2 regions of the Variovorax sp. P1_G12 genome follow, and region 2 is predicted to be linked to the other one. Evidence: riboswitches for the same ligand, from Rfam matches in the RefSeq annotation. Region 2 holds a riboswitch; the other holds the start of a gene.
What was found. Region 2 has a riboswitch for glycine ahead of AC1D2O_RS12630 (FAD-dependent oxidoreductase). Riboswitches for the same ligand answer to the same signal wherever they lie in the genome.

Region 1 (3,602 bases), on a different contig from region 2:
CCCAGCGGCGCGGCGCGCGTGCGGATCACCTCGATGGTCTGCGGATGGCAGTCGCCCGACACCAGGAACACGTTGCTCTTGCTCTTCACGCTGCGGCGGGCCAATGTCATCGCCTCGGCCGCCGCAGTGGCCTCGTCGAGCATCGAGGCGTTGGCGATCGCCATGCCCGTGAGGTCGCAGACCATGGTCTGGAAATTGACCAGCGCCTCCATGCGGCCCTGCGAGATCTCGGCCTGGTAGGGCGTGTAGGCGGTGTACCAGGCCGGGTTCTCGAGCACGTTGCGCAGGATCACGCCGGGCGTGTGGGTGCCGTAGTAGCCCTGGCCGATGAAGTTCCTGGCCACCTTGTTCTTGGCGGCGATCGCCTTCAGCTCGGCCAGCGCATCGGCTTCGGTGATCGGCGGCGCCAGCCGCATCGGCCGGCGCCGGCGGATGGCCGGCGGCACGATGCCGTCGATAAGCTCGGCGCGCGTGGCCGAGCCGACGGCGGCGAGCATGCGGACTTCGTCCTCGGCTTCGATGCCGATGTGGCGCGCGATGAATTCTTCGGCGTTCTGGAGTTCGCTGAGCGAGGGGGCAGTGGGCAGCACGGGCGTCGGCATGGAAGGGTCCGGTCGGGCGTAGGGGTCAGTTGTCGGCGGAGAATTTCGCGTAGGCGGTTTCGTCGAGCAGCGGCTCGAGCTGCGCGGGGTCGCTCACGCGCACCTTGAAGAACCAGCCGGCGTCCATCGGTGCACTGTTGGCGAGCGAGGGATCGGCGCGCAGCGCCTCGTTGACCTCGGTGATCTCGCCAGACACCGGCATGAACACGTCGGCCGCGGCCTTGACCGACTCGACCACGCCGGCGACATCGCCCTGGGCGAAGCTCTTGCCGACTTCGGGCAGGTCGACGAAGACCACGTCGCCGAGGGCGTCCTGCGCATGCACCGTGATGCCGACCGTGACCAGCGCCGCGTCGGCTTCCTGCCGCACCCACTCGTGGTCCTTGGTGTACTTGAGGCTCATGAAAATCTCCTTGAAAAGTGTCTGGCTTGAAGAAATCGAGAAATCGAGGAAGGCCTCAGCCCCGGTGGTAGCGCGCGGGAACGAAGGGCAGGGTGCTCACTTCCATCGGCACCGGCTTGCCGCGCACGATGGCCTGGATCCGTGTTCCGGGCTCGGCATAGGCCAGCGCGACGTAGCCCATTGCGACCGGCCGGTCGACGGTCGGGCCCAGCAGTCCGCTGGTGACCTGGCCGATGGCCAGGCCGCCCTCGAAGGATTCGAGCATCGTGCCGTCGCGCACCGGAATGCGTTCCAGCGCCACCAGGCCGACCCGCTTGCGCTTGAGCGTCTCGTGGTCCAGGTGGCCGGCCGCGCCGTTGGCGGCGGTGAGCTGCGCCAGCACCCTGGCCGCGCCGGGGAAGCCGCCTTCGCGTGCGCCGCCCGTGCGCCGCACCTTCTGGATCGCCCAGCCGAGGGAGGCCTCGACCGGCGTGGTGCCGGCGTCGATGTCGCTGCCATAGAGGCACAGGCCGGCTTCCAGCCGCAGCGAGTTGCGCGCGCCCAGGCCGATCGGCTTCACCTCGGGCTGGGCCAGCAGCAGGCGGGCCAGTGGCTCGGCGTCGCGGGCGGCGACCGAGATCTCGAAACCGTCCTCGCCGGTGTAGCCGCTGCGCGTCACGAAGGCCGCGATGCCGCCGATCTGCACCGTGCCGCCGGTCATGAAGACGAAGCGCTCGATGCCGGGCGACAGGCGCGCCAACGCGGCCGCGGCCTGCGGCCCCTGGAGCGCGAGCAGCGCGTGGTCGGGCATCGGCAGCACCTGGCAGCGCTGGCCGATCCGGGCCGTGATGTGCGCGATATCGGCCTGCTTGCAGGCGCCGTTGACGATCACGAACAGCGAATCCTGGCCTTCGTTGAAGAACATCAGGTCGTCGAGGATGCCGCCTTCGTCGTTCAGCAGCAGCCCGTAGCGCTGTTTGCCGGGCGCCAGGCCGATCACGTCGACCGGCATCAGGCTCTCGAAGGCGGCGGCGGCATCGGGGCCGGCCAGGCGCAGCTGTCCCATGTGGGAGATGTCGAACAGGCCGGCGGCCTCGCGCGTGTGCTTGTGCTCGGCCATCAGGCCGGCGGGGTATTGCACCGGCATCGCGTAGCCGGCAAAGGGCACCATGCGGGCGCCGAGCTCCAGGTGGAGGCCGTGGAGCGGGGTCTTCTGCAGATCGTCGGATGCGGCGGCCAAGGGCGTATCTCCAAAGGGGCAGTCTAGTTCCATGGCGAGAAGCCATGGGCCACCCCTGCTGTCCGCTTTACCTGAGAGATTCGCCCCACGATCGGGGTTTGCTCCTTCGGTGGACGGACCGGCGCGACTGCGCGACGAACCGCCTCTCTCCAGCAAGGAAACGCCCGGGAACGGGCGCTTCGTCAGTCCTTTTGCCTGAGCGTTCGGGCCCGTGTTTCGAGGGACCTGCGCCTTCGGCGGTCCCATGGTGGCGGGACGCTCTCCTGACCGGGCGAGTGTAAGGGAATCGGCGGCCGCCCGGCCGGCGTTTTTCAGTGCACGGCCGTCGAAGGCAGCAGCCGGTCGATGCGCTCGCGGATCGACTCGGCGCGTTCGGTGCCCGCTGCCTGTTCGATTTCGTCGAGCATCTCGCTCGCCACGGCCAGCATCGCGGCGCGGTCGCGCGCCTCCCGCAGCAGCTCGCGAAAGCGCTCGGCCAGCAGGGGATCGCGGCGCACGAACATGCGTTCGCACAGATCGAAAAGGAACATGCGCGTGGTGGCGAGCGAGCGCTTGCCGTCGAAGGCATCGGCCGCGGCCGGCGCGGGGTCGGCCGGCTGTTGCTGCACCGGCATCGGCACGCGGTCCTGCGCCAGGGGTCCGCGATCCAGGAGGTAGCCTTCGCGCACCAGATGCAGCGCGACACGCCCGGCTTCGTCCCGGCCGCCGAACAGCTGGCCGAAGTCGGTCACCGACCGCTGGCCATCGGCCATCAGCAGCAGGGCGCGTTCGCGCTGGCCCAGGCTGCGGCAGCCGGGGCGGAGTTCATGGCGCGCCTTGTCGGTCTTGATGAGGAACATGGGGTGCTGCGGCGTTCGGTGGTCGAGCGCCGCAGCATGGGCCTCTTGCGTGACGGCGTCGTGAAACCGCCGGCATCGGCGCTATTTCGAGTAGACCAGGTCGCGCAGCCCGAGCGAGATGCCGGGCACGTAGGTGACCACCATCAGGCAGGCCAGGATCACCAGCACGAACGGGACCAGGTAGGGCACGATGCGGTCGAGCGAAATGCGCGCCACGGTGCAGGCCGCGAACAGGTTGACGCCGAAGGGCGGCGTGATCATGCCGAGCGCCAGGTTCACCACCATCACCAGGCCGAAGTGCACCGGATCGATGCCGAAGTGCATCGCCACCGGCGCCAGGATCGGCGCCAGCACGATGATCGCCGCGCTGGTCTCGATGAACATGCCGATCACGAACAGGGCGCCATTGACGCCGAGCAGGAACATCGCCGGCGACTGCAGCACCTCCTGCAGCCAGCGGCCGATGGCGTCGGGCACGCCGGCGCGCGTGATCAGGAAGGCGAACAGCCCGGCGTTGGCGATGATGAACATGATCACCG
Region 2 (3,602 bases):
CGCCGGGGTCGGCACCGCGGGACCGAAAACCGCGGCGACCGATAGCAGCGCGGCGAGCGCCAGCAGGGCACGCTCGCGATGGGAGAGGGACGACGGCAGGGACATGGCAGACTCCGATGGGTGGCTCGACGAGGCGGAATCTAGGTTGTCGACCCCGCGCCGGGCATCGAGAATCGATACGGAGCACTTTTTCACCACTTTGGGTATCGCGCCGCAATACTCCCCCAGACATGAGCACCACCGTCGACCTGGTCAACGCACTCAAGAGCGAACTCAAGACCGCCCGCATGACCTATGCCGACCTGGCCAGATCTCTGGACATGGCGGAATCCAGCGTCAAGCGGATGCTGGCCAAGGGCGACATGCCGCTGACGCGGGTCGACGCGATCTGCCGGGCGCTCAAGATCGACTTCGCCGAGCTGGCCCGCCGGGTGGCGGACGCTCAGCCCCTGCTCAAGGAACTCACCCTCGAGCAGGAGAAGGCGGTGGTCAAGGACAAGAAGCTCCTGCTGCTGGCAATCTGCGTGCTGAGCCAGTGGACGCTGGAGCAGATCGTCGCCGCCTACCGGATCAGCGAGGCCGAGTGCATCGGCTACCTGGTCCAGCTCGACCGGATCGGCATCATCGAACTGCGGCCGCTGAACCGCTACCGGCTCAAGCTCGCCAAGACCTTCCGCTGGCGTCCGCACGGGCCGGTGATGGATTTCTTCCGCGAAAACGTGGTGCTCGACTATTACCGCGGCGGTTTCGACGGCCCCGCCGAAGGCCTGCTGCTGGTGCACGGCTCGATCAGCAAGTCGCTGGCGCCGGCCTTCCTCGACCGGCTGCAACGGGTCGCGCAGGACTTCGCCCAGCAGCACCAGACCGATCAGAAGCTGTCGCCCAAGGAGCGCGAGGGTTACACGCTGCTGCTGGGCATGCGCAACTGGGAGTTCGAGCTGTTCACGCGCCTGCGCCGGGGCTGACCTGCTGACCCCCACGCTCGTCAATTCGTGTACTCGCTGCCCCCCGAGGGGGAAGCAGCAGGCCGCCCGTCCGGGCGAAGCGCGGACTACGCCGCGCTGGCGGCCCGGCGCCGGCCTGAAAGCACGAAACCGGTTTCCTCGATAAAATCCGGCGAGCAGAAAAGCGGACGCACCCGTCCCACCGATGGCGCAATCTCCCATGAACGCTCAGGTGAATCGCCATGCGATTCGGCCACTGCCTATTTTTTGATCAATCGCCGACTGGAGAGTCACCACGCCAAGTGGTGCACCGAAGGAGCAAACCCGCTGCCGGACGCAGCGGGTGAAACTCTCAGGTAACAGAGACAGGGGGAGCGGCAGTCTGAACCCCGGGTCTTGCCGCTTTCACAGTAAGCGCTAACGCCCGCCGTTCATGCCATCCCAAAAGGATTCGGACATGCGCGTGGTTGTACTTGGCGCCGGCTTGCTCGGCGTGACTTCGGCCTATTACCTTCAGCAGCTCGGTCATGAAGTGACCGTGGTCGACCGGCACGCGACGCCGGCGGCCAAGGCGCGCGGCCTGGCCGCGGTCGGTGCACATTCGCCCGCAGTGCGGCCCGGACTCGCAGCGCCCCGGACCGCTCAACGCTGGACCAAGATGTGCGGCCGCATGCGCCGCCGGCTGGCCGGCCTGATCGACCAGGCCATGGGCACGCCGCCGAAACGCGATTCTCTCGACCATCTCGTGCGCCTGGCCGCCTACAGCCGCAAGAGCGCTCGGGCGCTGCGCGACGAAGCTGGCGTGCCGCAGGGCCCGCGGGCGGCCGGCCTCCTGAACCTCTTCACCGACCCCGAGGCCTTCCGCGTGCGGACGGCCCGGGCAAGCCATTGGACGGGGCTCGGCTGCGAGGAGCGGCTGCTGTCGGCCGACGAAGCGATCGGCATGGAACCGGCGCTGAAGGCGATCCGCGGCAAGCTGGCCGGGGCGACCCATGCGCTCGAGGATCCGGCGCGCGATGCGACGCAATTCGCGGCCAGCCTGGTGTTCCTGTGCCGTGCGGCGGGGGTGCGCTTCATGACCGGGCACACGGTGGTCTCGCTCGTGGAGCGCGACGGCCGCCTCGACCACGTCGAACTGCTCGATGCCGCCGGCCAGCCCGCCACGCTGCGCGCCCAGGCCTACGTGCTGGCGCTGGGGGCCTCGAGCGTGCCGCACGCCGAGGACCTGGGCATCGACATGCCGCTGCGCTTCCTGCGCGAGTACATCGTCACCATGCCGATCCTGGACCCGGCGAAGGCGCCGCGCATCGCGCTGCGCGACCGGCAGGGAAAGCTGCGCATCACGCGCGTCGAAACGGCGGCCGGCGAGCAGTTGCGGATTCAGGCCGTCGTGCAGGCCGGGCTCGACGAGGCGGCCGAGCCCGACTCGGACCGCTTCCAGGCGATCGTGCGCCGCACCGAGATGCTGCTGCCCGGCGTCGCCGACGCCAAGCAGGCGAGCTTCGAGACCGCCATGCATGCGGTCAGCACCAACCGGCTGCCGATGATCGGCAAGACGCGCTTGCCCAACCTGTTCCTGAATACCGCGCCCGGCAGCCGGACCTGGATCCATGCCTGCGGCGCGGGCAAGTCGATCGCGCGCATCGTCAGCGGCCTGCGGCCCGAGCTCGACTTCGCCTTCCGGCGCCCCTAGGCCGGCGCTGCGCCGCTACAATCCGCACTCTGCAGGAGAGCGGGCCCACGGGCCCCACCGAAGGCGCAAACTCCCATAAACGCTCAGGTCGGCTCACAAGATGAGCCTGTACTGCAGTTCACTGTCAAAGCCGTCTGGAGAGCCATCACGCCGCTTGCATGCGCGCGTGGTGCACCGAAGGAGCAAACCCGCTGCGGGCGCAGCGGGTGAATCTCTCAGGTACCGAGGACAGGGGGAGCGGCAACTTGGACTCTCGGTCCGGTTGCTTTCGTTGTCGACAGCATTCCGTCGCCGTTGCGTTCAAGCGCTGCAACCTTCAAGGGTTCTCGATATGCGCGTGATCGTTCTTGGCGCCGGCCTGCTCGGCGTGACTTCGGCCTACTACCTCCAGCAACTCGGCCACGAAGTGACCGTGATCGACCGCCAGGCCACGCCGGCGGCGGAAACCAGCTTCGCCAATGGCGGGCAGATCTCGGTCAGCCATGCCGAGCCCTGGGCCAACCCGGGGGCGCCACTCAAGGTGCTGCAATGGCTCGGCAAGGAAGATGCGCCCTTGCTGTTCCGCATCCGCGCCGACATGCGCCAGTGGCTCTGGGGGTTGCAGTTCCTGCGCGAATGCACGCCGGCGCGCACCCGCCACAACATCGAGCAGATCGTGCGCCTGGGCACCTACAGCCGCGACACCCTGCAGCAGCTGCGGCGCGACACCGGCCTGGACTACGACCAGCGCACCCAGGGCATCCTGCACTTCTACACGACGCAGAAAGAGTTCGATGCGGCGCTGAAGCCGGCCGAGCAGATGCGCGCGCTCGGCTGCGACCGGCGGGTGATTTCGGCCGACGAGGCGGTGAAGCTCGAGCCCGCGCTCTCCCACATCCGTGCGCAGCTCGCCGGCGCCACCTACACCGCGGAGGACGAATCGGGCGACGCCAACCGCTTCGCGCGAGAGCTGGTCAAGCTGGCCG

Region 1: another riboswitch for glycine. It lies ahead of gcvT (glycine cleavage system aminomethyltransferase GcvT); the one in region 2 lies ahead of AC1D2O_RS12630 (FAD-dependent oxidoreductase).

What each region holds. Positions count from the first base shown of each region.
Region 1 is NZ_JBFUBW010000004.1:249,796-253,397, reverse strand. Features, by position in the region: gene gcvP (aminomethyl-transferring glycine dehydrogenase) at 1-602, opposite strand, end outside; gene gcvH (glycine cleavage system protein GcvH) at 628-1,005, opposite strand; gene gcvT (glycine cleavage system aminomethyltransferase GcvT) at 1,061-2,257, opposite strand; glycine riboswitch at 2,273-2,387, opposite strand; glycine riboswitch at 2,406-2,492, opposite strand; gene AC1D2O_RS06850 (hypothetical protein) at 2,536-3,063, opposite strand; gene AC1D2O_RS06845 (TRAP transporter large permease) at 3,145-3,602, opposite strand, start outside.
Region 2 is NZ_JBFUBW010000009.1:135,437-139,038, forward strand. Features, by position in the region: gene AC1D2O_RS12620 (hypothetical protein) at 1-105, opposite strand, end outside; gene AC1D2O_RS12625 (helix-turn-helix domain-containing protein) at 231-965, shown strand; glycine riboswitch at 1,217-1,323, shown strand; gene AC1D2O_RS12630 (FAD-dependent oxidoreductase) at 1,402-2,637, shown strand; glycine riboswitch at 2,660-2,761, shown strand; glycine riboswitch at 2,762-2,879, shown strand; gene AC1D2O_RS12635 (D-amino acid dehydrogenase) at 2,969-3,602, shown strand, end outside.